Regions from separate parts of the Methylobacterium sp. A49B genome, predicted to be linked through region 1. Evidence: predicted binding sites of a transcription regulator. Region 1 holds the regulator's gene; each other region holds the start of a gene.

Evidence for each region. Region 1 encodes LexA, which represses DNA repair genes until DNA is damaged. Its sites were predicted from a motif close to TGTTCNNNNTGTGTTCNG; they were not measured.
Region 2: ACLBX9_RS20095 (LexA family protein) is a predicted target of LexA. The motif match lies at 3,526-3,543, and genes of this name have one in related genera.
Region 3: recA (recombinase RecA) is a predicted target of LexA. The motif match lies at 4,907-4,924, and genes of this name have one in related genera.
Region 4: ACLBX9_RS28975 (ATP-dependent helicase) is a predicted target of LexA. The motif match lies at 2,511-2,528, and genes of this name have one in related genera.

What each region holds. Positions count from the first base shown of each region.
Region 1 is NZ_JBKFBO010000043.1:22,249-29,533, reverse strand. It holds gene gltX (glutamate--tRNA ligase) at 1-679, opposite strand, end outside; gene ACLBX9_RS03370 (ComEC/Rec2 family competence protein) at 847-3,129, shown strand; gene lexA (transcriptional repressor LexA) at 3,123-3,848, opposite strand; gene ACLBX9_RS03360 (hypothetical protein) at 4,084-4,554, shown strand; gene ACLBX9_RS03355 (hypothetical protein) at 4,593-4,808, opposite strand; gene ACLBX9_RS03350 (NRAMP family divalent metal transporter) at 4,889-6,130, shown strand; gene fae (formaldehyde-activating enzyme) at 6,193-6,732, shown strand; gene ACLBX9_RS03340 (Uma2 family endonuclease) at 6,733-7,285, opposite strand, start outside.
Region 2 is NZ_JBKFBO010000113.1:707-7,813, forward strand. It holds gene ACLBX9_RS20075 (hypothetical protein) at 118-366, shown strand; gene ACLBX9_RS20080 (hypothetical protein) at 617-901, shown strand; gene ACLBX9_RS20085 (hypothetical protein) at 1,080-1,280, shown strand; gene ACLBX9_RS20090 (Y-family DNA polymerase) at 1,731-3,059, opposite strand; gene ACLBX9_RS20095 (LexA family protein) at 3,056-3,508, opposite strand; gene ACLBX9_RS20100 (hypothetical protein) at 3,676-3,930, shown strand; gene ACLBX9_RS20105 (hypothetical protein) at 3,963-4,205, shown strand; gene ACLBX9_RS20110 (MucR family transcriptional regulator) at 4,753-5,214, opposite strand; gene ACLBX9_RS20115 (hypothetical protein) at 5,630-5,971, opposite strand; partial or broken gene ACLBX9_RS20120 (hypothetical protein) at 6,243-7,107, opposite strand, start outside.
Region 3 is NZ_JBKFBO010000128.1:4,660-11,944, reverse strand. It holds gene flhB (flagellar biosynthesis protein FlhB) at 1-467, shown strand, start outside; gene cckA (cell cycle histidine kinase CckA) at 636-3,440, shown strand; gene recA (recombinase RecA) at 3,754-4,815, opposite strand; gene rpsQ (30S ribosomal protein S17) at 5,446-5,709, opposite strand; gene rpmC (50S ribosomal protein L29) at 5,731-5,946, opposite strand; gene rplP (50S ribosomal protein L16) at 5,959-6,372, opposite strand; gene rpsC (30S ribosomal protein S3) at 6,384-7,130, opposite strand; gene rplV (50S ribosomal protein L22) at 7,141-7,285, opposite strand, start outside.
Region 4 is NZ_JBKFBO010000140.1:32,938-40,222, reverse strand. It holds gene ACLBX9_RS28975 (ATP-dependent helicase) at 143-2,500, opposite strand; gene ACLBX9_RS28970 (phosphoenolpyruvate carboxylase) at 2,622-5,510, opposite strand; gene ACLBX9_RS28965 (hypothetical protein) at 5,631-5,933, shown strand; gene ACLBX9_RS28960 (hypothetical protein) at 5,930-6,622, shown strand; gene ACLBX9_RS28955 (ComEA family DNA-binding protein) at 6,628-6,993, opposite strand; gene rpmF (50S ribosomal protein L32) at 7,221-7,285, shown strand, end outside.

The DNA of each region.
Region 1 (7,285 bases):
TCTTCGGCACGTCCCAGCCCAGCGACGAGAAGATCTGGGTCTGGCGGGCGGCATTGGTGAGGTGGTCGTCGCCGCGGATGATCTGCGTGACGCCCATGTCGTGGTCGTCCACCACGACGGCGAGCATGTAGGTCGGCGTGCCGTCCGAGCGCAGCAGCACGAGGTCGTCGAGGTCCTTGTTGGCCCAGGTCACCCGGCCCTGGACGGCGTCCTCGACCACGGTCTCGCCCTCGGTCGGCGCGCGCAGGCGGATGACCGGCTTGGCGCCGGCGGGGGCCTCGGACGGGTCGCGGTCGCGCCAGCGGCCGTCGTAGCGGGGCGGGCGGCCCTCGGCACGGGCGGTCTCGCGCATCTGCGCGAGTTCCTCGGCGGTGGCGTAACAATGATAGGCGCGGCCGGCAGCCAGCAGCGCCTCGGCCACCGCCCGGTGGCGCTCGGCGCGGGCGAACTGGAACACCACGTCGCCGTCCCAGTCGAGGCCGAGCCAGGTGAGCCCGTCGAGGATCGCGTCGATCGCGCCCTTCGTGGAGCGCTCCCGGTCGGTGTCCTCGATGCGCAGCAGCATCCGGCCGCCCGTGTGGCGGGCGTAGAGCCAGTTGAACAGGGCCGTGCGGGCCCCGCCGATGTGGAGGTAGCCGGTGGGCGAGGGGGCGAAGCGCGTGACGACGGCTGAGGACATCGGTCCGGTATGTTCGGGGGCGGGGCGCGGGGATGGAGCGGCGAGGGGCTCGACAGGGCGCCCGTAGCACGAAGTGCCGCCTGTAGCACGGGTCGGCGGATGGGTTAAGAATCGGCCGGAGAATCGCCGGCCGACGACGACAGGTCGCGCGGATCGGGGCGGCGGCAATGCGGCGGATCGGCGCGAGGCAGGCGGGGGGTGCCCTTGCGCTCGCCGGCCCGCGCGCGCTCGCCCCTCCGGCGGTCCGCCGCTGGGTGGCGGAGGGGCTCGGCCGGGAAGCCGAGCAGCGGCGCCTGTTCCCCTGGCTGGCGGTGGCCTTCGGCGCGGGGATCCTGGTCTACTTCGCGGCGGCCGACGGGACGCCGATCTTGGCCGCGCCGCTGGTGGGGGCGGCTCTGGCCCTGGTGCCGGTGCCGTTCCTGGGCGCGCGGCCCGTGGCCCTGGCGCTGGCCCTCGCGGCGGCGGCCGGGTTCCTCGGCTTCGCGGCGGCCACGTGGCGGGTCACCCAGGTGGCCGCCCCGATCCTCACCCGGACCACCATCGGCCCCCTCGTCGGGATGGTCGAGGCGCTGGACGAGCGCGAGGTCGGCGCCCGGCTGGTGATCCGCGTGGAGAGCTTCGCCGGGCTCGCGCCGGAGGCGCGGCCGGTCCATGTCCGGGTGTCGTTCCGCAGGACGCCGATCCCGCGACCCGGGGACGTCATCGCCGCAACCGCCCGGCTGCTGCCGCCGCCGGAGGCCGCCCGGCCCGGCGGCTACGACTTTGCCCGGGACGCGTATTTCCAGGGTCTCGGCGCCGTGGGCTCGCTGGTCGGAGCGGTCACGGTCCGCGCGCCCGCGGAGCCGCCGCCCCTGCGCCTGCGGCTCGCCGCGACGCTGGACGCGGCCCGCAACGCGTTGACCCGCCGGATCGCGGAGGCCGAGGGCGGGCAGGCGGGGGCGGTCGCGGCGGCCCTGGTGACGGGCAAGCGCGGGCTGATCGGGCCGGCGACCAACGACGCGCTGCGCGCCGCCGGCATCTACCACGTGGTGTCGATCTCCGGGCTCCACATGGTGCTGGCCGCCGGCGTGGTGTTTTGGCTGGTCCGGGCGGCCCTCGCCCTGGTGCCGTACTGCGCCCTGGTCTGGCCGATCAAGAAGATCGCGGCCGGCTTCGCCATGGTGGGCGTGACCGCCTACTGCGCCTTCTCGGGGTGGGACATCGCCGCCGAGCGCTCGCTGATCATGACCCTGATCATGCTGGGCGCGATCCTGGCGGACCGGCCGGCCCTGTCGATGCGCAACCTCGCGCTGGCCGCGCTGATCGCGCTCGCCCGCGAGCCGGAGGGCCTGCTCGGCCCGAGCTTCCAGATGTCATTCGGCGCGGTGGCCGGGCTGATCGCCTGCGCGCGCCTGATCGACGGCCGGCTGTTCGTGCGCCCCGGGGTGGGTCGGGTGGGGCGCCTCGTGGGCAGCGGCCTCTCGGCGGTCACCGGGACCCTGGCCACGACCCTGGTGGCGCAGGTCGCCACCGCGCCCTTCGCCACCTACCACTTCCAGACCGTGCAGCCCTTCGGGCTCGTCGGCAACGCCCTGACGCTGCCCCTCGTCTCCCTGGTGGTGATGCCCGCCGCGGTCCTCGGGATCCTGGCCTATCCCTTCGCCCTCGACCGGCCGGTCTGGTGGCTGATGGGTCAGGCGGTGGGGGGCATGCTGGCGATTTCCGAGTGGATCGCCGGGTTCGAGCGCGCCACCCTCGTGCTGCCGGCCTTCGGAACCGCAGCGCTGACCCTGCTGACCGCAAGCCTGCTGCTGGCGACGCTCCCGGTCTCGCGCCTGCGCTGGCTCGCCGGGCCGCCCCTCCTGCTGGGGCTCTGGCTCACCGCGCTGCCGGACCGCTACGACGTCTACGTCGACCGGCAGGGCGGCGGCGCGGCGGTGCGGGGGCCGGACGGCCGCCTCGCCGCCCTGGGCAGCCCCTCCGGCTTCGTGCTGGAACAGTGGCTGAAGGCGGACGGCGACGGGCGGCGCCCCGGCGCGCTGGTCACGCCGTCCGGAAGCGGGCGCTGCGACCGGCTCGGATGCACCGCGCGCCTGCCGGATGGGCGGGCGGTCGCGCTGGTCCGGGATCGCCGCGCCTTCCCGGAGGATTGCGCCCGGGCCGCGGTGCTGATCACCGGCCTCGCGGCGCCCCCGACCTGCACGGGGCCCCTCGTGATCGACCGGCATGTCCTGGCGGATCACGGAGCCGTGGCGCTCCGGGCCGAACCCGGCGGGTTCACCGCGCGCTACGCCCGGACCGGTGATCGCGGCCTGCCGTGGCGACCGCACCGGGACACGAAGCCGGCACCGCCGATGACCGCCGCAGTCGACAGCAGTCGCGCCATGGAGGAGCCTGCGGCCCCGGCTGAGGCCGACGGATCAAGCGGCGGGGACGCGCCCGGCGACGCGCCCGCCGAACCGCTTCAGTAGCGGCGGACGAGACTCACGAGGCGGCCCTGGATCTGGACCCGGTCGGGCCCGAGGACGCGGGTCTCGTAGGCCGGGTTGGCGGCCTCCAGGGCGATCGAGGAGCCGCGGCGGCGCAGGCGCTTGAGCGTCGCCTCCTCGTCGTCGATCAGGGCCACGATGATGTCGCCCGTGTTGGCGGTGTCCTGCTTGCGGATCACCACGAGGTCGCCGTCGAGGATGCCGGCCTCGACCATCGAATCACCGCGCACCTCCAGGGCGTAGTGCTCGCCGCCGGCCAGGAAGTCCGGCGACAGGGTGATGGCATGGCTCTGGTTCTGGATCGCCGAGACCGGCGTGCCGGCCGCGATCCGGCCCATGACGGGGATCGACACCGCCCGTCCGGCCTCGTCGATCATGCGGGCATTGGCGGGCAGCGGCGGCTGCTTGGACTTGCCACCCTCCACCACGCTCGGGGTGAACCGGCGGGGCTCGGCGGGCGCCTGGGCCGCGGCCGCCTGCGTCAGGCTCTCGGGGATGCGGATCACCTCGATGGCGCGCGCCCGATTCGGCAGGCGCCGGAGGAAGCCGCGCTCCTCGAGGGCCGTGATCAGCCGGTGGATGCCCGACTTCGACTTCAGGTCGAGGGCGTCCTTCATCTCGTCGAAGGACGGCGGGACGCCGCATTCCTGCATGCGGTTCTGGATGAAGCGCAGGAGGTCCAGCTGCTTGCGCGTGAGCATCGACGGGGGCCTCGCGGCTTGAGGGACCGCCTCGTGGCGGCCACAGAAACAAATCACGAACACGTTAAACGTTCCGCAAGTGTTCCGCAAGAGAGATATGGCCACGCTTGCGTGCGCGGCGGTTCCTGCCGGGGAGAAACGCATTGACGGCGCAAGCGGAGCCGTTTCAATGCGTCCAGCCGGCCGTCCGGGGATAAGCCCGGGGCGCGGCGTGGATCGGGCTGGGATGACGAGGATGCGACGACCCGCAGCTCTGCTGCCCCTCGGCGTGGTGACCCTCGGCGTGGTGACCCTCGGCCTGGCGCTCGCCGGCTGCACGACCGGGTTCTCCTACATCTCCCGGAACTACGTCGCGCTGACGCCGCAGGTGGTGACGATCGGCTGCAAGGAGCCCTACGAGGTCTACGACAACCGGCAAGTGCGCCGGATGCTGATCGTCTCGAACGCCCTGCGGGAATATGCCGGCTGCAACCTAAGCGAGGTCCGGATCGATCCCGAGCCCGAGGCGACGCGGGTGAAGCGCTTCCGGACCGCGGCCCGGGCCTATCTCGACGAGACCGTGCGCGAGGATTGCCGGATCACCGGCGAGACCGTGTTCGATCCGCTGAAGACAGAGTTCGCCTACGCGTGCGACGCGCCGATCGAGAAGCGCGGCACGGTGGTTCCGCGGCTTCCGGGCCGCAATCCGGGCCTGATCCTGCGCTGAACCGCGGGCCCGGCGCCCGCACCCGTCAGGTCCCCGGCTCAGGTCCCCGGCTTGGGGAAGGTGCGCTCGGTCGCGTCCCCAGCCGCCGCCAGCAGCGCGCGGGCGAAGGCGCGGGCCTCCGCCCGGTCCAGGGTGATGGCGGCGGTGACCGGCGCGCCGCCGAGATCGGACAGGGCGAGTTCCAGGCGCACCCCGTCGGGCACGGCGCTCGCCTGAAGGCTCCAGCCGGAACCCCGATCCGTGCTCTCCGCCATCTCAATTCCTCCCGCGGGCTCCCGGGAAAACGCCGCAGGCGTCCGCCGGAACTGCCGCCGCCCGGGACTGTTCCCGAGCCGTGCCCAGCGCTTCCCTGCCCCGCCTGTCCGCGTTCCTCAAGGCCGCGGGCCCGGGACTGGTCGTGATGCTCGCCGATACGGATGTCGGCAGCCTGATCACGGCGGCCCAGAGCGGCGCGCGCTGGGGCTACTCGCTGCTGCTCCTGCAGATCCTGCTGGTGCCGATCCTCTACGTCGTCCAGGAGCTGACGGTCCGGCTCGGGACCGCCACGGGCCGCGGCCATGGCGAGCTGATCCGGACGCATTACGGACCGGTCTGGGCCTGGATCTCCTACGGCGGCCTCGTGGTCGCGGGAATCGGCGCCATCGTGACTGAGTTCTCCGGGATCGCCGGGATCGGCGACCTGTTCGGGGTTCCGCGGCTCGTGAGTCTCGGGCTGCCGGCGACCCTGCTCCTCGGGCTGGTCTTCACCGGCAGCTACCGGCGCGTCGAGGTGGTGGCGATCGCGGTCGGCCTGTTCGAGCTGGTCTTCGTCGGGCTGGCGATCGCGGCGCGGCCGGACGTGCCGGAGATCGTCGCCTCCTTCGGGCACATCCCGCTGGGTGACGGGCAATACCGGGTGCTGATCGCCGCCAATATCGGCGCGGTGATCATGCCGTGGATGATCTTCTACCAGCAGTCGGCCATCGTCGACAAAGGCCTCGGCTGGGACCATGCGCGCCGCTCGCGGCTCGACACCCTGGTGGGCGCGGTGATCTCGCAATGCGTGATGGGCGCGATCCTGATCGCGGCCGCCGCCACGATCGGCAAGTCCGGTCAGGGCAGCGCGAAGGGACTGGAGACCGTGGGCGACCTCGCGGGCGCCTTCACCCCGGCCCTCGGGCCCTGGCTCGGGCAGGTGGTGTTCGGGGTCGGCATCATCGCGGCGGCCTTCGTGGCTTTGAACGTCGTGGCCCTGGCGCTGGCCTGGGGCTTCGGCGACGTGACCGGCCGGCCGCACTCCCTCGGGCAGTCGCCCCGGGAGGCGCCGGCCTTCTACGGCGCCTTCGCGCTGGCGGTCGCCGCGGGGGCGGTGGCCGTGCAGCTCGTGCCGAACCTCGTGGCGCTCAACATCGCGGTCGAGGTCATGAACGCCCTGCTCCTGCCCCTGGCGCTCGGCCTGCTGATCCTGCTGGCCACGCGCGTCCTGCCGGAGGGGCAGCGCGTGGCCGGGGCCTACAGGTGGGTCGTCTACGCCGTGTCGGGGATCACGATCGCCTTCGCGATGATCGGCGTGCTCGACGGGGTCGGCCTGCTCTGACGCGATTGACGCGAGCCCTCCGATGATGTCTCCCGCGGGCTCCGATCAGGTGGAGTTCGAACATGCAAGAGATCTGGTTCCGCACGGGCGAGGCCACGGTGCTGGCGGCCGAGGGCCAGTACACAGACGCCATGCCGGAGGTGCTGATCGGCTCGGTGCGCGGTCCGGTCGGTCAGGCCTTCGCGTCGATGATGGGGCAGGTCCAGGGCCACACGCGGATGTTCGTGGTCCGCGACCTCAACCAGCTCGTGCGCCCCGCCACGATGATGACCACCAAGGTCACGATCCACACGGCCGAGTATGCCGAGCTCCTCGGCGGCGTGGTCCAGGCCGCCACCGGCGACGCGATCGTCGACTGCATCATCGAGGGCATCCTGCCGAAGGACGGGCTCGACGAGCTGTGCATGATCATCATGATCTGGCTCGACCAGCGCTGCGCCGAGGACGACAACCTGGACCAGAAGGACCTCTACCGGACCAACTACGAGGCGACGAAGCTCGCCATCGCCCGCGCCCTCAAGGGCGAGCCGACGGTGGACGAGCTGATCGCCAACCGGAAGACCGTGAAGCACTACGCGCTCGACGGCGTGATCGAGTACTGATCAGCCCTGTGCGACGGGCGTGCGGGCATAGAGATCCGCCACGGCGCAATCGAGGCCGAAACCGGGGAGGACCAGACGGTCATCCCCGGTCAGGCGGGCGCAGGTCCAGGTCTCCCCGCTGCGCACCGACAGGGTCAGCGCGCGTCTCCTCTGCTCGATCAGGAGCACGGCCTGACAGAGCGGCAAGGCCTCGTAGCCCGCGCGCTTGACGTCGATCTTCGTCTGGCGCGTGCCGGGCAGCTTCCGGTGATCGCTCGGCGAGAGGATCTCAGCGGCCAGATAACAACCGTCGACGACGTTCCGGTCAGGCTCGATGGTGGCCGCGTCGATGACCGCGACGTCCGGGACGTAGGTATGGCCCGTGATGAACGGCCTGAGGTCGATGGCGGGATCGTGGATGGCGATCCACGAGGAGCCCGACCGTTCCAGAGCCTCGTTCAGCAGGCGCTGGAGAGTCACGACGATGACCTGATGGATGAGGCTCGGCCGGGCCTGCATCACGATCTGGCCCTCGATAAGCTCCCACTTCTCCTCATCGGGGCGCGTCTCGATG
Region 2 (7,107 bases), on a different contig from region 1:
GCGCCGCGTCGGTCAGCCATCCAGGCGCTTCGATCCAGGCTTCAATCCAGGCTTCAGCGCCCGGCGACAAGGCGAAGCCTCTGGCTTGCAATGCGCATCTTCCATTGGAACAGGTCCATGCCGCTTTACGATTTCACGTTGGGCCAACTGAGTGGCCAGACCTCGTTCAAGCGCTTCCACTTCGAAGCTCGCGATCTGGACGTTGCCATTCGCGAAGCGACGGCGTGGGCGAAGCATACGCGCCGCCACTCGGGTCGTCCGAACGACACGTCGCATTGGCCGCTGGTCATCTTGGCGGGAGAAGGTTCGGCCGATCTGAGGCCTGGGACGATGCTGTTCGAATTGAAGGACGTACACCCGGATTGAGGACGGTCCTGCGTCGTCACGGGCTGCTCGACGCTGCCTCTGGCTTGCAGTAGCTCTCGTGGATGGTGATCGCCTCGACCCAGGGCATCGACTTAGGCAAGCGAGGCCTACCCGCTCGCGAAGGCCTGGACCCTCGACCGCGTCGAGAGGGTCCGGACGAACGCGGGCGCGGCCGAGGCGCTGAAGACAAGGTGGCGGGGAGGCGCACCATGGTCCGGACCACAATCCTGCCGGCCCATCCGGTGACGGGGTGAGCGAGGCGGTGGCCACAGCCGCGGGCCGGCATTGGTTCTACGACAGCAAGATCCTGGTCGCAGCATTCTGCCTGCTCTCGATCGTCGCCATCTTCTGGCAGGTCAGCCGCTTCGAGGGCTTCGAGCCGATCTTCACGTGCGCCTCCGAAAGAGACCTGGATCGTGGACTGCTCTCCATGGGCGTGGAGGCCTGCATGGCGGACGCGAGATCGCAGGCGGCGCAATCGCGCTGCATGCATGTGTCCTACCTTCTCGCCTGCAAGGAGGAGAGGTGGCGGTGATGGCGTCAGAGCCTGCGCCTCCGACGGATCCTGTCGAGACGCTGAAGCCCATCCGAGCGGCGGTCGCGCGCGCGTGCGAAACGACCTCCGGCACGCCGGCCGAGCCGATCATCCAGAGGATCTGCGGCCTCCTCGACAAGGCTTTGCCGCTGGAGCGGCGGCGGAGGGTGACGAAGCGTTGAGCGAGGAGCCCGACCACGAGCACGAGGTCGTCGTCGCCCGCCTGATGAGGCAGCTCTACGGCTTCGCGGAGGGCCTCGGCCTCGACGAGGCGACCACGCGCCATATCGTGGAGCGCGTCATCGCCGACATGCCGCTGTTGCCGGACGATGATCGTCTGGCCCGGGCCCGCAATTGGATGCTCATCGCGGCGCAGTAGCGACCGGAGCGAGATTGCCGGTCCTGGCGCGGAGGCCGCCGACGCGCTCCGGGCCCGCGGCCCCAGCGTCGAACCCTGGAGCGACGATTTTCCGCTCGGCGCGTCGCTGGCGAAACGCTGATGGATGGCGCGTTGCTCGCGCTCGCGATCGAGTACGGGATGATGGACTCGCCCGGTCCGCCGCAAGAGCCGTCGGCGCGCCCGCCGAACCGCCGGCGCCAGCCCGCGGTCGCCACCTTGCAGCGCTGCCAGCCGTCGCCGCCAGCCCCGGCGGCCTGCGCCACGACGCCGATCCAACCGCGATGCCGGCGCTGCGCGAGTTCAGGGACGTCGGGGAACGCGCGACCCGCGGGCAAACCGGTCGGCACGCGGGGCGCCTCACGCCGGCCGGGCGCGAATGGCTTGCCACGCGCGGCATCCGCGGGAACGCCGAGACGTGAGCGGCGACCGTCACGCATGGGCGACCGGCAGCTCGCTGACCTGGGTCGTGTAGCGCGGCGTGCGCATCTCGAACTTGGTGTTCCAGTCGCGCCGGCTGACCAAGCCCGCCCGCGCCGGCACGACTGCGCCGCGACCCCAGCGCGCGTTGCACGCATCCATCGCCGCCATCAGCGGCCCCGACCGCGCCCGGTCCAGCGCGCCGATCAGCGCCCGCGGGCTGTGCGACAGCGGCACGAGGTCGTTGGTGACGAGGCCGGCCTTCGCGTACCGCCAGGGCCGCTCGCCCGGCTCGCGCCACGTCTTCGCCACTCCGTGCCGCGCCGCCTTGATCAGCGCCAGCGTGTCCGACGTGTGCTCCGGCAAGGTGACCGTGGTGGACACGGAGCGCATCGGGGCACCGTGGTCGTGCTCGCTCGTGTGATAGAAGACGGACACATGGTTGGTGCCGAGCCCCTCGCGCCGCAGCTTCTCGCCGAGCCGCGTCGCGTGGGCCGATACCGCCTCCTCAAGGGTCGCGCGGTCCTCGATCCGGCTGGAGAACGAGCGCGTCACCGCGCAGCCCTTCCGCCGGGCCGGCACCATCTCCAATGGCAGACAGGCCAGCCCGCGCAGTTCGTGGATGATGCGCTCGCCCACGACGGTCAGGCCCTTGCGCACCGCCCGCGGGTCCAGGTCGCGCAGGTCCGCCACGCTCTCGACGCCCATGGCCTCCAGCTTGGCGAGCGAGGCGCGGCCGATGCCCCACACTGCCGCGACGTCGATCCGGCACAGCCAGTGCGCGTAGGCCACCGGGTCGGTCAGGTCGCACACGCCGTCGAGCGCCGGCACGGACTTGGCGATGTGGTTGGCGAGCTTGGCCAGCGTCTTGGTCGGCCCGATGCCCACGCAGGTGGGAATGCCCGTCCAGGTCCGGACGGTGGCCCGCAGGTCCCGGGCGAGTTCGACGCGCAAGGCCGGCGCCACGTCGGCGAGGTTCAGGAAGCTCTCGTCGATGGAGTAGATCTCCACCTGCGGGCTGAACCGACGGTAGACCGCGTTGGTGCGCCCCGACATGTCGCCGTAGAGCGTGTAGTTCGACGACAACACCCGCACGCCCCGGGCCCGGCACAGGTCGCGGATCTTGAAATACGGGTCGCCCATCCTGATGCCGAGCGCCTTCGCCTCGGCCGTGCGGGCGATGGCGCAGCCGTCGTTGTTGGAGAGCACGATCACCGGCACCGCGGCGAGCCTGGGATCGAACACGCGCTCGCACGCGCAGTAGAAGCTGTTGCCGTCGATCAGCGCCACGGCGCGGCCGCCGCCGATCCGGTCACGCAGGCGCGCGTCGGGGGTGCTCACGAGAGCTGCCCGCGGGCCGCATGCCAGCGGATCGAGAAGCGCACCACGCCCCAGAGCACGCCCTCGCCGAGTTCCTCGATCGCGAAGGCGGGCATCTCGGGATTGCAGAAGGCGAGCCGGGCGACGTTGCCCTCGATGACGAGGCGCTTGCAGCTCATCTGGCCGTCGATCGCGGCCACGACGATGCTGCCGTGACCGGCCTTCAGGCTGCGGTCGACGCAGGCGAGATCGCGGTCGTAGATGCCGGCGCCCTCCATGGACGATCCACTGATCCGCCACAGGAAGGTGGCGGGCGGGTTCGGCACGAGCCAGCGCGGCAGCTCCAGCGCATCCTCGACGAAGTCGTCCGCGGGCGAGGGGAAGCCGGCGCACAGCGCCTGTCCGATCAGTGGGATGCGGACGGCGTCAGCGCTTTGGACCAGCAGTTCGTCGATCCGGTTGAGGTGCACCCGTGGTCCCGCCGTGCTAGAACAGACGAAGAACAAACATCAGGCGGCCCGGTGGTTCAATCGGCGAGGTCATCGAACCAAAATGCGCCGTGGACGGGTGTGGACAGTGGGGTAGAAGGCGAATCGTGGCGTCAGCTTACGCCGCCTTTTGCAGAAGTGAGGCGAAGATGGCGATGAAGACGGCGTTCGTGGTGCAGCCCTTCGAGCTCCATCGCAAGAGGCTGCGGCCGGCTCGCCAGGAGCCCGCTCAGACAGAGAGCGGTGCGTTGAAGAAGGCCGAGAACTTGGCCAAGCGGATGCCCGGCGCGGCCGCGCTGAAGGTGGTGGCCGACGACGAGACCGGCGAGCTGGAGGGCGTCACGATCCTCGGGCAGTGGGGCGAGATCCCAGACGATTTCGCCGAGAGCCTGCAGGGCGGCTGAAGCCCGGCATGCAGAAGGATTGGGAGAGCGACATGTCGGCCGTTCGACGGGTCGGGAACTTCCTGCAGGTCCAAGACGGCGATGGCTGTCGGCACCTGCTCCGTGTCACGAGCGTCCAGGCGCTGAGCGACACCGACCTGATGCGCAACGAGACCTTCATCACGGCGGCGGGTCGAACGATCCGGGTGACGCAGCCGCTCGATGAGATCGTGGAGCTCGTGGCACCCGGCGAGGGAGGGATGCCGGAGCCGAAGGACGAGGCGTGGCCGTTCTGACGTCCCCGCGCCACGAACTCCCAGACCGGCCCGCCCGGCCCGCGGCGAGGCGGTCGCCGGCCATCGGACCGAAGGCGATCCGATCCGATCCGATCGGCGGCGATCGCCGCGGCCGCGCCGGGATCAAACACCTAGCAGGTCGACGCACGAAAAAGCCCGCCGCGGCGAACCGGGCGGGCGGAAGGCTGGTGCGTCTCTGAAGAGTCGAAGGGGGAGACACGGCTGCGACCGTACCAGCGCCACGAAAACAGGAAACCCCGGCTCGATGACAGATCGAGCGACCTTTCAGCTTCAACGAAAATACCCGGCGCACCGGTGCCGGTGGGGCTGAAGGGATCTGTCGCTGCGCTATCGCGAATCAGTCTGCGCGCTGGCGGGCACGGAGTTCCGTCAGCTCGGCGGCCGCCGCCGATCCGCGACCCGGCCGCCTCCGGCGCGGCCGGCGATGAGCGCGATGCCGATGCGCCCCGAAACGCGAAGACCCCGCTGCTTCGTGGGCGCGGCGTCCCGTGGGCGCAGGAGCTGCTTTTCCGCCGCGTCAGTGCGATCAGGCGGCCTTGCGACGACCCTTCGCCTCAGCATGGGCCATTGCACCGGGGCGGCCGAGACCGATCGCCTTGGCCAGCGCCGAGCGTTGGGCGGCGTAGCGGGGGGCCACCATCGGGTAATCCGCCGGAAGAGCGAAGCGCGCGCGGTAGGCCTGGGGCTCAAGCCCGTGAGCCGTGAGGTGCCGCTTGAGCGTCTTGTAGGATCGACCGTCGAGGAAGCTGACGATCCCGTTTGGCTGAATCGACCTGCGGATTTCGGCGGCGGAAGGCCGTTCGATCAGTTCTGCCGAAGCTGGGTTGGCTGAGCTGCCGGAAGCCAAGCCTGCTACGGCTCCGTGCACGCTCCGGATCAGGTTCGGCAGTTCCGCTACCGGAACGGCATTGTTTGAGACGTAGGCAGCGACGATGTCGCCAGTCAATGCGGTGACGTTGGAGCCGAGCTCAGCGTTTTCTTCTGACATGCTGTGCGTTCCTGATGTGCGCCCTCAGGGTCGACATGTGCCGGTCGAACTCCGCCGGCAAGTTGAAAACACGCAATGCTGTCAATCGGCCGCACAGATTTGAGCCGTCCGATTTTACAGCTTGGAAGTGCTGTCGAGAACAATACGAATGCTGATAGGAATGGGATCCGAGGAGCCATGCTACAGCTGAATATCGGAACCGCACGAATGGCAGCGGCGCCGCTGTAGCTCAGCCATCCGCACGGACGACGTTCAGGACGGCCTCGAACGGGCTCTCGGGCGACAGCACCGCCCCGTCCGCAAGCCCCATCCGCAAGCCGCGCCCGCACGACGATTCCGAGCGCCGCCAGGACGAAGCGGGCTCGGCGCGGCGGCAGCCTCATGCGCTCGTCCCGTGCTCGATCGTGTGGCGGGACTATGGTCGCGGGAGGCGCAATCCGGTGGCCTGATCAATCGCCGGTTCCCCTCGGCCGGCGGCGGTCCAGCGGTGTGGTGGGTCGACCCAGACCCGGGCTGCGCCATCGGCGGATCCAGCGACCGGTCCCGGCTGCGCGACCGCCTTGCTGGCGGCCACATCGTCGCCCTTCGGCGTGAGAGCGCCGGTCGTGACAGGCTCGGCCAACGCGGCCGGCGCGGCCGGCGGCACCGTGGCCGAAGTCGGCAGTTTTGGCGCTTGGCCCATTACTGCTGCCGTCAGTCCAATGCCGGCCAGTACGAACGCGAGACCGTCGACCATCAGGTAACCGAGCCGGGCCATCGTGCCTTCTCCAATCCTGGAGAGCGACGGCTAACGCTGAACACTTAACGATCTGGAGCCGTGGAACGAAGATGACGCCCGGGCTCGTCCCAGGACACCGGCGCGACCGCCAACCGCATCTCGGGCGGCATGAACTGGCGCAGCCTGCCTGGCACATGCACCCGCGTCGCGCACGTCCTGAGCGTGGTTCACGGCGGTCACAGGCTGCGACCACGCCTTCGACACGGATCGACGACGGCGGCAGGCCACCGGTCCAGTCCGCTTGCCCGCCTCAGATCACCGCCAGCTTGGCGAGTTCGTGGAACCGGGGCGCCGCGTCGAACAGGGCGGCGTGGCCGAGATAGTACAGCACCAAGAAGGCTGCGAGCGCGCCGCCATAGTAGGCCGGCGCCATCAGCGCCTGCCGGGCCCGCACGGTTGCCGTTGCATCGTCGGCCGCGATGGCCAGGAGGACCACGATGATGCCGGAATGGCCGATGGCGTCGACCTTGCCGAACTCAAAGATCGCCGAGACGAAGATCGCCGCCAGGATGATCGCGGCGCTGCGCCGGACGAGGGGCGTCCAGATCAACGCGAAGGCCAGGGTGAACTCGATGACGCCGGCGGCCTGCATGAACAGCGCGGGCGTCGCGCCCATGGTCATCTGCGGCTTGGCGGCCAGCAGCGGATCGGTCCACTGCGGGTAGGCCCACTTCTCGATGGAGGCCCACATCAGGGTCACGGCGGCGGCGTAGCGCACGAGGTCGAGGGGGCGCAGGCCGAACGGATCCAGCCCGAGGCCCTGGATGATCAGGTAGGCGGCGATGCCGAGGAAGATCGGGTAGTCGGCGAGATGGAACAGGCCGTACTGCGCGGTGGCAAAGCTGAACAGGAAGACGATGCCGAGGCCGGTGAGCGGCATGGTCCGGCGCCAGATCAGGCAGCCTGCCATCGCCAGTTGCAGCCACGGGATCCAGGCCAGGTCGGTCTTGAGTTCCGGCGTGAGGATGATGCCGCCCAGGCTCCAGAGGGACACCAGGAAGAAGCCCAGCGTGCAGCGGACCAGAAGCTCGGTGTCGGTCCGGATCCGGGCGGTCACGCGATCGAGCGCCCTGAGCAGCGCACCGCCCAGCGGGGTCCCCTCGGCCAGGCAGCCC
Region 3 (7,285 bases), on a different contig from region 1:
TGCACCTCGCGATCACGCTGGGCGATGCGCTCTACGCGCGGTTCCGCTGGCGCAAGCGACACCGCATGTCGAAGGAAGAGCTGAAGCAGGAGATGAAGGAGTCGGACGGCAACCCGGAGGTGAAGGGCCGCCTGAAGCAGCTGCGCATGGCGCGGGTGAAGAAGCGCATGATGGCCGCCGTGCCCAAGGCCACCGTGGTGGTGACGAATCCGACCCACTACGCGGTGGCGCTCCGCTACGAGGCCGGCATGGCCGCGCCGATCTGCGTCGCCAAGGGCGTCGATGCGCTCGCCCTGCGGATCCGCGCGGTGGCGGCCGAGCACGGCGTCGCGGTGATCGAGAACCCGCCCCTCGCCCGGGCGCTCCACGCCACCGTGGAGATCGACCGCGAGATCCCGGCCGAGCATTACCGCGCCGTGGCGGAGGTCATCGGGTTCGTGCTGCGCCTGCGCCGAAGGGCCGCGTAGGCCCGCCATGCCGGGCCTCGCCGAGCGCGGGACGTGGGAAAGCCACGCTTCCTCCACCTTTTTTCGCGAGGCTGTGTCGAGGCTTGGCGCGACGCGCGTAGTGCCGGCCTGCCCGTGTACTGATATGGCCGATGGGCCCAACCGGGTGACTGTTCTGGAATGAAGCTGATGGCCGACGTCACTGGACCTCCGGCGCCCGCCGAGGGCCCGCCGAATGCGGCGCTGCCGGTCTCCGGTGCGCAGGTGCCGGTCGCGCCGCCGGTCGGTTCGTCGGCCGCGTCGTCGGCCGCCCCGCAGGGGACGGGCTCGATCGACCGCTCGGAGCAGCCGGGCCGGGTCGGGCTGCTGCTCGTGCTCGCCGGGCTCCTGGTCGGCGCCGCGATCGGTCTGTCCTTCGTGGCCAACGAGCAGGCCCAGTCGCTGATCGTCTGGCTGCTCGCCCTGCTGGCCATGGCGGGCGTGTTCTTCCTGTTCGCCCTGGCGATCGGAGCGCTCCAGCTCAGCGGCAGCGCCGCCCGCGACGACATCACGAAGGGCATCGTCGACGCCTCGCCCGACGGGCAGCTGGTGGTCGAGGAGGGCGGCCGGCTGATCTACGCCAACGAGGCCTACCTGCGGATCGCCAGCGGCGACACCTTCTCCAACCTCGTGCCGGTGGAGCGCATCCTGGTCGGCTCGCCGGAGGTGTCGGAGGCGGTCTACCGCCTGTCGCAGGCCTCGCGGGATGCCAGGGCGCACACCGAGGAGGTCCGGATGTCGCCGCCGCTCGGCCCCGTGGCCGGCGAGCGCGGCTTCGGCTGGTACCGGGTCTCGGTGCGCCCGCTCGCGCGCCCGCGCCGGGCGGCCTCGCTCTGGACCGTGGCCGACATCACCGCCGAGCGCGAGCGGCAGGAGAACGTCTTCCAGGAGCTCCAGCACGCGATCGACTATCTCGACCACGCCCCGGCGGGGTTCCTGTCGATCGATCCCGCCGGCGCCATCGTCTACATGAACGCGACGCTCGCGGCGTGGCTCGGCTACGACCTCGCCAGCGTCGGCCCCGGCGGCCCGCACCTGACCGAGATCGCCCCGGAGGCGGACGTCCTCGTGCGCACGGCCGGCCTGCCGGGGGAGGTGCGCACCGACCGGTTCGACCTCGACCTGCGGCGGCGCAACGGCCACACCCTGCCGGTTCGGCTCTACCACCGGGTCGCCTTCGGCAAGGACGGCAAGCCCGGCTCCTCGCGGACCTTCGTGATCAATCGCTCCGCCGGGGCCGAGACCGACGAGCCCCAGCGCGCCGCCGAGGTGCGCCTCGCCCGCTTCCTCAACAACTCGCCCATCGCCATCGCGACGCTGGACCGGGCCGGCCGGATCGCCCGGGCGAACGCCTCCTTCACCCGACTGTTCGGCACGGTGCCGCGCCAGGCGGATGACGGCGAGATCGACGGCGAGGCCGCCCCGCGGGTCGAGCCCAACGTCGCCGATTCGGTGGCCGACCGCACCAGCCTCGAGGCCGGGCTCGCCCGGGCGGCGAGCGGGCTCACCGACCCAGAGCCCATCGAGGTGCAGCTGAACGGTCCGGGCGGCCGCTCGGCGCGGGTCTGGCTCAGCCCGGCCGACGGCGGCGATCCGGGGCAGCAGACCGACGAGGCCGAGCGCGTCATCCTCTACGCCCTCGACACCACGGCCCAGCGGCAGCTGGAGCAGCAGGTCGCCCAGGCCCAGAAGATGAACGCCGTCGGCCAGCTCGCGGGCGGCATCGCGCACGACTTCAACAACGTGCTGCAGGCGATCATCGGCTACTCGGACCTTCTGCTGGCGAGCCACCGGCCGACCGATCCGGCCTTCCAGGACATCATGCAGATCAAGCAGAACGCCAACCGGGCGGCGGGCCTCGTCCGCCAGCTCCTGGCGTTCTCCCGCCGGCAGACCCTGCGGCCGGAGGTGATGAATGTCGGGGAGGCCCTCTCCGAACTCACGCTCCTCCTCAAGCGGCTCCTCGGCGAGCGCGTCGCCCTGGAGCTGAAGCACGGCCGCGAGGTGTGGCCCGTGAAGGCGGACGTGAACCAGTTCGAGCAGGTGATCGTCAATCTCGCGGTCAATGCCCGCGACGCCATGCCGGACGGCGGCAAGCTGATGATCCGCACCGAGAACGTCACCGATCCGGGGACCACCGCCGGCGCCGAAGGGCGAGGCGGAGCTCCGGCGGGCGACCACGTGCTGATCGAGGTCCGCGACACCGGCCAGGGCATCCCGTCCGAGCTGATGGAGAAGATCTTCGAGCCGTTCTTCACCACCAAGGAGATCGGCAAGGGCACCGGCCTCGGCCTCTCGACGGTGTTCGGCATCGTCAAGCAGTCCGGCGGCACCATCGACGTCCAGTCGACGATGGGCGAGGGCACGGCCTTCCGCATCTACCTGCCGCGGCACGTGCCGGTCGCCGAGCCGGAGGAGGTGCCGACGCCGGCCCTGCCGCGCGCGGAGCCGGGCGCGCTCCCGAAGCCGGATGCCGCGGAGGGCGCGAAGCCGGATCTCAAGCCGTCCGAGCCCGCCCCGCCCGGCGAGGCCGCACCGGGCAAGGCCGGGGTGCCGGCGCCGCGCAAGCCCGCGGCCGACCATACGGGGCAGGGCACCATCCTGCTCGTGGAGGACGAAGATCCGGTGCGCGCGGTCAACAGCCGGGCGCTCTCGGCCCGCGGCTACACGGTGCTGGAGGCCGCCTCGGGCCTTGAGGCCCTGGCCATCGTCCGCGAGGGCCTGCAGCCCATCGACCTCGTGGTCTCCGACGTCGTCATGCCCGAGATGGACGGCCCGACCCTGCTCCGAGAGGTGCGCAAGCACCAGCCCGACCTGAAGGTGATCTTCGTCTCCGGCTACGCCGAGGACGCCTTCCGCAAGAACCTGCCGGAGGGCGAGACCTTCAACTTCCTGCCCAAGCCCTTCAGCCTGAAGCAGCTCGTGGAGACCGTGAAGAAGACGATGGTGGATTGAGGCGGGGCCGCGCGCCAGCGCCCGGGCTCTCCCGGGCGGCATGCCCGGGTTCTCGCCGTGTCCGTTCCATGGCGAGCGCCGGCGTCTTTGCGAGCGGAGCGAAGCGATCCGGCCGCACAACGACGGCCAGCCTCGCGCCGCCCTGGGTTCACCTTCGCTGCGCTCGTGATGACGGCGCACAGCACGCGCGCAGCCGCGACGCGGCCGTGTCCTACCCCGGAACGGGAAGCGGCCCCGGAGAGACTCCGAGGCCGCCAAAACTCAAGCGTCGATCAATGCGCCGCGCGCCCTCTCAGGCCCGCGGCGGCGCGTCTTACGCCTCGCCCTCGTCGAGGTCGTCCGCCGTCGGGGCGGCGTTCTCCAGGATCTTCTCGGCGACCAGACCGGAATTCTGCCGGATCGAGCCCTCGATCTCCGCGGCGATCTTCGGGTTGTCGCGCAGGAAGCCCTTCGAGTTCTCGCGGCCCTGGCCGAGGCGCTGGCTGTTATACGAGAACCAGGCGCCGGACTTCTCGACGATCCCGGCCTTCACGCCGAGGTCGATCAGCTCGCCGACCTTCGACACGCCCTCGCCGAACATGATGTCGAATTCGACCTGCTTGAAGGGCGGCGCGACCTTGTTCTTCACCACCTTGACGCGAACCTGATTGCCGATCGCCTCGTCCCGGTCCTTGAGGGTCGAGATACGGCGGATATCCAGGCGCACCGAGGCGTAGAACTTCAGGGCGTTGCCGCCCGTGGTCGTCTCGGGGCTGCCGTACATGACACCGATCTTCATCCGGATCTGGTTGATGAAGATGACCATGCAGTTCGAGCGCGAGATCGAGCCGGTCAGCTTGCGCAGGGCCTGACTCATCAGGCGGGCCTGGAGACCGGGCTGGCTCTCGCCCATCTCGCCCTCGATCTCGGCCCGCGGTGTCAGCGCGGCCACCGAGTCGACCACCAGCACGTCGATGGCGCCGGAGCGCACCAGCGTGTCGGTGATTTCGAGGGCCTGCTCGCCCGTGTCAGGCTGGGAGATCAGCAGGTCATCGAGATTGACGCCGAGCTTGCGGGCATAGACCGGGTCGAGGGCGTGCTCGGCATCCACGAAGGCGCAGACGCCGCCCTTCTTCTGGGCCTCCGCAATGGTGTGCAGCGCCAGCGTCGTCTTGCCGGACGATTCGGGGCCGTAGATCTCGATGACGCGGCCGCGCGGCAGGCCACCGACGCCGAGCGCGATGTCGAGACCCAGAGAGCCGGTCGAGACAGTCTCGACCTCCTGCACCTTGTCGGACTTCCCGAGCCGCATGATCGAGCCCTTGCCGAAGGCGCGCTCGATCTGAGACAGGGCGGCGTCAATGGCCTTGGACTTGTCCTTGTCCACCGGGGGCATGTCGACCACTTTCAATGCGGGCTGGGCCATCTGGCGGGCTCCTTATGAAGGGGTTGGACGCAGTTCACAACGCGCGTCGCCACGGCCTCTATGTACCTGTTTTGTTCTCTATCGGCAAGGGCTGTAGGGCTGCTCGGCCGCCGGCTGGCCGCGAAATTCTGCGTGCGTCTCGGATAAAGCAGCGACGACAGCAACCCGTCCGGAGGCTCAGCCGGGGAGGGCGCGATTCGCGGGCGCACGGTACGCGACACGAGATCGGACAGCCTCAGATCGGCGATCCAAGCCACGCACTCATACTGAGGAGCGGCGAGGGGCCGCGCAGGCCTCGAAGACGCCCTCCAGATCGCCCCGAGATCCCTAGAGCTTTCGACGGCCGCCCTCGCACGCGGGCATCTCGGGATGAGGTCGAGGACGGGATCACCCGATCACGCACCGCAGCGTACGATCCTGGACCGTGCCGCAGGCCCTCGTCCGGACCCCACCGGCCGCAGGCACCGAAAACGACGACGCCCGGCACGAATCCGGCTCTTGCGAGTCGAATTGCGTCCGGGCGTTCGTCGTTCCGCTCAGACGGCGCCCCCGGGATGGACGCCGCTTCAGGCACCATCCCGCTGCGCCGCCGGGTCGGGATCAGGCGGCTTCGCCAGCCTCGGCCTGGGCAACCTCGCCCTCGACCAGCTTCCAGGTCTTGGTCTTCGAGTACGGCCGGCACTCCTCGATGAACACCGTCTGCCCGACCTTGGCGACATTCGCCTCGTCGTGCGCGTGGTAGTTCTTGGAGCGGCGGACGGTCTTCTTCATCACCGGGTGCGTGAAGCGGCGCTCCACCTTCACCACGATGGTCTTCTCACCCTTGTCGCTGACGACGGTGCCCTGCAGGATGCGCTTCGGCATGGTTGTCTCCTAAAACCCGCCTCAGCCCTTGGCCTGCTGCAGCGTCTTGGCACGCTGCAGAGTCCGGACACGGGCGATGTCGCGACGGACCTCGCGGACGCGGGCGACGTTCTCGAGCTGGCCGGTGGCCCCCTGGAAGCGCAGGTTGAACTGCTCCTTCTTGAGGTTGATCAACTCGTCATTCAGCTGATCCGGCGACAGCGCCTTCAGATCAGACACTCGTTGGGTCGACTTCACGATATCCTCCGTTCAGTCGGCGATGCGCTGGACGACCCGCGTGCGGATCGGGAGCTTCGCGGCGCCGAGGCGGAGCGCCTCCTTGGCGATGTTGTCGGCAACGCCGTCGACCTCGAACATGATCCGGCCGGGATGGACCCGGGCCGCCCAGTAATCCGGGGCGCCCTTACCGGAGCCCATGCGGACCTCGGTCGGCTTCGACGAAACCGGCACGTCCGGGAACACCCGGATCCAGACGCGGCCCTGGCGCTTCATCTCGCGGGTGATCGCGCGGCGGGCCGCCTCGATCTGGCGGGCGGTGACGCGCTCAGGCTCCACCGCCTTCAGGCCGAACTGGCCGAAGTTCAGCTCGAAGCCGCCCTTGGCCGCACCGTGGATGCGGCCCTTGAACTGCTTGCGGAAGCGGGTCTTTTTCGGTTGCAGCATGGCGTCCTACCTTATGCGTGCTCGCGCTCGCGGCGTCCGCGCTCGCGGCCGCCCTCGCCATCGCGCTCACGGCGTCCGCCGGAACGGCCGCCCTCTTCCTGGGCCTTCTTGTCCTGGGCCATCGGGTCGTGCTCAAGGATCTCGCCCTTGAACACCCACACCTTGATGCCGCAGGTGCCATAGGTCGTGAACGCCGTCGCGGTGCCGTAGTCGACGTCGGCGCGCAGCGTGTGCAGCGGGACGCGCCCCTCGCGGTACCATTCCTGCCGGGCGATCTCGGCGCCGCCGAGGCGGCCCGAGCAGTTGATCCGGATGCCCTCGGCGCCCAGACGCATGGCCGACTGCACGGCCCGCTTCATGGCGCGCCGGAAGGCGACGCGGCGCTCGAGCTGCTGGGCGATCGAGTCGGCCACCAGGGTGGCGTCGATCTCGGGCTTGCGCACCTCGACGATGTTGATGGTCACGTCGGCCTTGGTCATCGTGCCGACGAGCTTGCGCAGCTTCTCGATGTCCGCGCCCTTCTTGCCGATCACCACGCCCGGACGGCCCGAGTGGATGGTGACGCGGCACTTCCGGTGCGGGCGCTCGATGACGATCTTGGAGACCGCCGCCTGCTTGAGCTGCTTCATGAGGGCGGCGCGGATCGCGACGTCCTCGTGCATGAGCTTCGCGTAGTCGCCCTTGTTGGCGAACCAGCGGGAATCCCAGGTCCGGTTGATGCCGAGCCGGAGACCGATCGGGTTGACTTTCTGACCCATCAGATCCTCCTCAAGCCGCTTCGGCTTGGCGGACTTCGCGAACCACGATGGTGAGGTTCGAGAAGGGCTTCAGGATGCGCGCGCCGCGGCCGCGGGCGCGGGCGTGGAAACGCTTGAGAACCAGCGCCTTGCCCACGAAGGCCTGGGAGACGACG
Region 4 (7,285 bases), on a different contig from region 1:
CTGGCGCGGATGCATCAGGTTCGGGACGGGGAGGTCGCGGTAACGCGGCATCCGGCACGGTCACCATCCTCCCCGCCCGCAGGGGCGAAGCCGGCCGACCCTGCCGCCCTGAGACGTCCGGGCTTGGTCGGCGGGACGGGCCTCATCCGGCCTGGACGAAGCTGTCGAGGACCATCTTCCGACCGGCCTTGTCGAAGTCAACGGTCAGCTTGTTGCCGTCGACGGCCGCGACGGTTCCGGGCCCGAACTTGGTGTGGAAGACCCGCTGACCGCCCTGGAACGCGGACGGCGCGCCCGAGGATTTTGCGATCAGCTCGCCCTCGATCTGGCGGGGGCCGCCGGACCGGCCGCCGGGCGCCGACCCAAAGCCGCCACGGGTGCCCGCCTGCGCGGTGTTGGCCTGCGCCCGCTGCCAGCCCGGCGTGCCGTAGCTCGACCCGAACGGCGTGGGGTTGCGGTCGAACCGCGAGGCACCGGCGGAGAAATGGGCGGGCGCCTCAACCACGTCCACGGCCGATTCCGGCAATTCGTCGATGAACCGGGACGGGATGGTCGAGGACCAGAGGCCGTGGATGCGCCGGTTCACCGCGAAGGAGAGCTTCGCCCGCTTGCGCGCCCGGGTGAGCCCGACATGGGCCAAGCGCCGCTCCTCCTCAAGGCCGGCCCGGCCGCTCTCGTCGAGCGCCCGCTGGCTGGGGAACAGGCCGTCCTCCCAGCCGGGCAGGAACACGGTGTCGAACTCGAGCCCCTTGGCGGCGTGGAGGGTCATCAGGGAGACCCGCTCGGCCCCCTCGGTCTCCGAGGCCTCCATCACCAGGGAGACGTGCTCCAGGAAGGCCGCCATGTCGGGGAATTCCTCCATGGAGCGGACGAATTCCTTCAGGTTCTCCAGCCGGCCTGCGGCGTCGGCGGAGCGGTCCTTCTGCCACATCTCGGTGTAGCCGGACTCTTCGAGGATGATCTGCGCGACCTCGCTGTGCGGCTGGGATTCCACCAGCCGCGCCCAGCGGGAAAAGCTCTCGGTCAGCGCCCGCAGGGTGGAGCGGACCCGGGGCTTCAGCTCGTCGGTCTCGCACAGGCGCTGGGCGGCGATCCGCAGGGGCACCCGGTTGGCGCGACCGTAGCCGTGAAGCTGCTGCAGGGTGGCGTCGCCCAGCCCGCGCTTCGGCGTGTTCACGATCCGCTCGAAGGCGAGGTCGTCGCTGACGTTCACGGTGGCGCGCAGATACGCCAGCGCGTCGCGGATCTCGGCCCGCTCGTAGAAGCGCGGGCCGCCGATCACCCGGTAGGGAAGGCCGAGCTGGACGAAGCGATCCTCGATCTCGCGCATCTGCGCGGAGATCCGCACCAGCACGGCGATCTCCGACAGGGGGTGCTTCTTGGACTGGAGCGACTCGATCGACTCGGCGAGCAGCCGCGCCTCCTCCTCGGAATCCCACGCGCCCGTCACGGTGACGCGCTCGCCCGGCTCGTCGTCGGTGCGCAGGGTCTTGCCGAGCCGGCTCTCGTTCCGGGCGATCAGCCCGGAGGCGGCGGCCAGGATGTGGCCGGTGGAGCGATAGTTGCGCTCCAGCCGCACCACCACGGCGCCGGGGAAGTCGTGCTCGAAGCGCAGGATGTTGTCGACCTCGGCGCCGCGCCAGCCGTAGATCGACTGGTCGTCGTCGCCCACGCAGGCGATGTTCTTGCGATTTTGCGCCAGCAGTCTCAGCCAGAGGTACTGGGCGACGTTGGTGTCCTGGTACTCGTCCACCAGGATGTAGCGGAACCGGTCCTGGTAGTTGGCCAGGACGTCGGGGTTCTCCCGCCAGAGCTTGAGGCAGAGCAGCAGGAGATCGCCGAAATCGACGGCGTTGAGCGTCGCGAGCCGGGCTTGGTAGGCGGTGTAGAGGGTGCCGCCCTTGCCGAAGGCGAAGGACGACGCCTCGCCGGGAGGCACCTGCTCGGGGCCGAGGCCGCGGTTCTTCCAGCCGTCGATGGCGTGCGACAGGGCCCGGGCCGGCCAGCGCTTCTCGTCGACGTTCTGGTCGAGGATGACCTGCTTCATCAGCCGGAGCTGGTCGTCGGTGCCGAGGATGGTGAAGTCGGACTTCAGCCCGACCAGCTCGGCGTGGCGGCGCAGGATCTTGGTGCCGATGGCGTGGAAGGTGCCGAGCCAGGGCATGCCCTCGCCGGCGGGGCCGATCAGGCTGCCGATCCGGTGCTTCATCTCCCGGGCGGCCTTGTTGGTGAAGGTCACCGCCAGGATGTCGAAGGGCCGCGCCCGGTTGGTGGCGATCAGGTGGGCGATGCGGGTGGTCAGCACCCGGGTCTTGCCGGTGCCGGCCCCGGCCAGCACCAGAACCGGGCCCTCCGTGGTCTCGACCGCGCGGCGCTGCTCGGGGTTGAGCCCTTCGAGGTAGCCGGCGGCGTCGCGGCGGAGCGCGCCCATGGCGCGGGCGGCGATGGAGGAGGACGGGGCGCCGTCCCCGGCGGGCAGCGCGTGCGGGCGGTTCTGCATCCCGCATCCCTGGACCAAATCGCGAACGGCGTCGAGGCCGTTCGCGGCGGATGCCACCGGAGCGTGTGCGTGCGGCCGGTCTCGCGGGGGGCGATCCCGAAACGCTGGCCGCCCCGGCGCGCTACCCGAACGCGCCGACCTCGTGCTGGATCATCCCGGAGATCTCGCGCACCTGCTCGAACATCCGGCGGATCGGCTCGAACAGGTTGGCGTGCTCGGCCGCGTAGGTGCCGACATCCCGCGGGCCCGCCGGCTCGCCGAAGTTGAGGCCCAGCGTCGGGTCGGGGGTGACCGGGAAGATCTCGTCGAGGAGCTTCAGGCAGCCGTCGATATCGAGGCGCAGGAACCGCTCCAGCAGCTGCTCGCGGGAGATGCCCGCCTGCGGCCGGAAGCCCGGGATGTGCACCGCCAGGAACCAGATCCGATGGATCAGGGCGAGGCGGAGCGCGTGCAGCAGCGTCAGCCGCGCCGACATGCCCGGCAGGTCGGGGGCGGCGGCCGTCAGGGCGAGCCAGTCGCGGGTCAGCCGGCCGAACAGGCTCCGGAGCGCGGAGGCGAGGTCGAGCCGCTCCAGGGCGCCCGCGATCACCACCAGCTCGTCCCGGCGGAAATCCTTCTGCGTCCGCCGCGCCCGCTCCAGCCACACGGCCGGGTCGAGGGTGTCGATGTAGGCGCGCAGCACGTCGAGGTCGCCCACGGAGGCCGCGTGCTGGACCAGCCGGAAGGCCCGGGAGAAGCGCACCGAGTCGCGGCGCATGTCGCGGAACAGGTCGGGGCCGCGCTGGGCGGCGCGGCCGATCCCGTGGAGGGAATTCGCCAGGAAGCCGAGCTGGTGCAGGATCGCGTTGTTGGGGATCGCCCGAATCTGACGCGGATGGGTGATGCGGGCCGGCCCGCCATTGTCGCTCTGGCGCGCCACGGGGCGGGAGCCCGTGCGGTCGATCAGGCTCGGGCCGAAGGTGCCGAGCAGGGCGGCGTAGCCCGAATCGTCGACCAGCGCCTCCATGTCCTGGCGGGCCGCGGTGAAGAACTCGAGGGCGAAGTCCGGCTCGGAGTAGATCGGATCGTCCGCGGGATCCGCCTCCCGCGGGCCGTCGTTGAGGGCGTAGTCCGAGAAGCTGTCGTCCTCGGCCACGTCCAGGGCGTAGACGTGCTCGGCGATCCGGTCGACGCTGGCGCGGGCCAGCGCCTCGGTGCCGTAGAGCAGGTAGCCGTCGGTGCCCTGGAAGCTCGATTCGAGCCGCACCTTGATGCCGGCCTTGCGGGCGCGGTCGCGCGCATCCTCGGGCGCGAGGTAGGCGAGGCGGTCGCGCAAGCTGGTCGGATGGGCGCCGCGGCCGATCGATTCGCCGTGCGTGTCGAAGATCGCGAGCTCGATGTCGGCGAGGCCGTTCTGGACCAGCATCTCGGTGATGCGCAGGCGCAGCCGCTCGATCCAGAAGGTGGCGGCGAGTTGGCCGACATAGCGGCCCGAATCGGAATAGCCGAACTGCACGGTCAGCCGGCCGATGCGCTTCAGATATTGGCGCCAGTGCGGGTTGCGCAGAGCGTCGTCGAGCACCCGGATGCCCTGCTCCAGGGCGCTCGCCGTCTCGAACAGCGGTGTGATCTCCAGCTTGTCACTGATCCCGTAGTGGCGCGCCAGCCAGAGGGCGGCGAGCAGCGTGTAGCCGGTCTCGGTCTCGGCGATGAGGAAGCGCACCGGGTGGGTGCCGTCCACGTGCTTGAGGATCTGGGCGATCGTCATCATCAGCCGGGCAGCCGAGGCGCGCTCGGCGGCGAGCGCGCCGAAATCCACCGCCACCGGGCGGACGTCGTTCAGGAGCGCGTGGATCGTGGCGAGGTGCGAGCGGCGCCGCGCCGCGTCGGTGGGCTCACCCTCGAGGTCGATGACCCGGCGGACCGCGTTGTGGATCTGGCTGGCGTTCAGCCGGAAATGCGGCAGGGCGTTCGACAGGCCGTGCGTGGCGACGCCCGACCGCAGGATGGCGATCCGCCGCTGGTCGGCCGGATCCTCCGCCGCCTCCAGGGCCCGGGTCAGCCCCGCCACGAGGATGCTGGCGTCGGTCTGCGCGCGGTCGCGTTCGATGATCAGCGCCAGGGCGAACCGGTGGACCGATTCGAGCGAGGGCTGGTCGCCGAGGCGCGGCGCGACGGCGAGCTGGCGGTTCACCGCGGCCAGCGCGCCCTCGGCGAGCCCGCGGACCTCGCGGCAGGCGGCGATCTCGGGCAACTCGCGCATCACCCGGTCGAACTGCATGCGCTTCGAGATCAGCCGGTAGCGCAGGGTGTCCCACCAGCCGATGTCGGTGCGCCCGTCGGTGTCGCAGCCGACCCAGCTGGCGATGGCGAAGGGGCGGGGCGTCAGCTCGGTCCACCGGTCGGGCCAGCGGGCGCGGGCCGCGTCCAGGAGGGCGCCGTTGAAGGCGTCGAGGGCGAGCCGCCCGTTATTGGCCGCCGCGCAGGCCTGCTCGAACTCCACGTCCAGGGTGATCGGCACGTCCGGCCGTGTGGAGAGCTTGGCGGCGCGGGCGATCAGCTCGGCGCGGGCGGCCTCATCGGGGAGGCTCGCGGCCTCGGCGAGGAGGCCCGCCACGGCCCGCGGCATGCCGAAGGTCGGGTGGGCCGTGAAGACCACCGCGAAGGCGGTGCGGTGGATGAAGCGCGCGAAGTCCGCGACGGCGTCGGGCCGTTCGGGCACGGCGGCCACGAGGCGCGCCGGGATCGCGGCCTGCGGATCCTGCGACGCCGCCGGCCCCGCTTCCAGCCCGACATAGGCCCGCAGCCGCGCCGCCCGCGCGGACAGGGCAGCGGCGCGCAGCCGGACGAACAGGCCTTCGAGGTCGCTAAGCGAGATCTCGTCCCGGTCGAACCGCCGCGTGATGGCCAGCGTCACGGCCAGCACGGGGTTGCGGAACGGATCCTCCCGGGCCTGATCCCGTGCCCCCTCGATCAACCCGAGGAGGTGGCCCTCCAGCTCTTCGGGCTCGCGACTCGGCTGGTGCTGCATCGATCGATCCCGCCTCCGGTCCGCCCGCATCTACCCGGTCCAGCGCACCACGCAAGGAGCGTTCCGCGCGTGACGGTGGGGTGACGGCGGCCCTCCGCGCGGGTTAGAGCTGCGCGCAGCATGGAGCGCCTGCTGATCGTCCTGGCGATACTGATCTTCGCCGTCGCCGTGGTGTCCGTCGTCTCGATGGTGACCCGGAGCCGGCGCGCGCCGCTGCGTCTGGAGACCGAGCTCGACGTCGAGCACGAGGACCTCGTCCTCGGTTCGGTCGGCACGCGCAGGAGCCCCATCGACCGCAGCGCGCAGGTGCTCGATCCCCACGTGCTCGACCTGGAAGCGAACGAATTGGAACCGATCAGAAAGCTCGGCCGGGCGGACCGGGGGGAGGCGTCGCGGCGCGATCGGACGGAGGCCGGACAGTGAGGCCGTTCGCCCGCCTCGCGGCCGCCCTCGTGCTCGCCGCACCAGCCGCCCCGTCGGCCGCGCTGGGCGCGCCCGACGGGGCGGCCCGGCCGGCAGCTGCCCGGGCCGCACCCGTCCAGACCGCACCCGCCCAGGCCGCACCGGCACCCGCCGACACGCCATCCGCTTCGACGCCGCCTCCGCCGCAGGCCCCGAACCCCACGCCGGCGGCCGCGCCCGCCGCCGAGCAGCCCTGCGGCAGCCGGGCGGCGCGCTTCGAGAACGGCAAGGGGTTCAAGATGGTGATCACCCGGGCCGGGGAGATCCGCACGACGAACCCGCTCCGACCCCTGACGCCCGAGGTCAACGAGGTCCTGCAGGTCGTGATCGCCGGGAAGGTCGCGACGGCCTACGGTCCGGATTTCACCACGCTGCGGCGCGGCGGCGCCCCGGCGGGCATCGAGGCCATGCTGGGCGGCCCGATCCACTGGCAGGCGGCCCTGCCGGCGCTGCCCGATCCGATCGTCATCGTGACAGAGGAGGGTACGCCTCTGGCGAAGCTCGCCTTCAAGGCCTGCGACGAGCCACCCGCCGTGAAGGCGCCCAAGGCGGAGGCCCGCAAGAAGGCCCCCGCCCGGCGCGCGGCGCCGAAGGCGGCCGAGAAGACGCCCCCCGGCTTCTCCATGCCGCAGGGGGCGATCGCCGAGTAGGGCGGCTACTTCTGCTTGGCGATGACCTTGTCCTTGATGCCGTCGTAGACGTTCGCCGGGATGATCTTCTTGGAGACCAGATCGTCTTTTCCGCGATAGGGGCGGCCCTTGATGATCGCTGCGGCGCGCGCGGAGCCGACCCCGGGCAGCGCGTCGAGTTCCTCGGCGCTGGCGCTGTTGAGGTCGATGAGCGCGCCCTTGGCGGCGTTCGGCGAGCCGGCGACCGGGGCGCTCGGCGCCACGGGCTTGGCGGGCGCGGCAGGGGACGCCGCGCTGGGGGCCTGCGGCGCCGGGGCCTGAGCGAGCGCGGGCGCCGCGACCAGACTCGAGAGAAGGGCGAGGAGGGCGAGCGTCTTGGTGGGGGAAGCCATGGTGGTACTCCCGAGAGTCGCGGTCCGCAGCGCGGCACCGTCACCTCAGGTTTGGGCTGTCCCGGTTGAACCCGCGCTTAACGGTTGTGCTCCGGCGCCTCTAGCCACGGGCCTGCCCCAGGGCTATAAGCCCGCCCTCATCCGTATCCTGCGGTGTGCGAGGCGATCCTCCATCGAGGAGCCGCCCGCGCGCCGCTTTGTCCGCGGCGTCACGAAGGATCATCACCATGGCCGTTCCGAAGCGAAAGACTTCCCCCTCCCGCCGCGGCATGCGCCGCTCGGCCGACGCCCT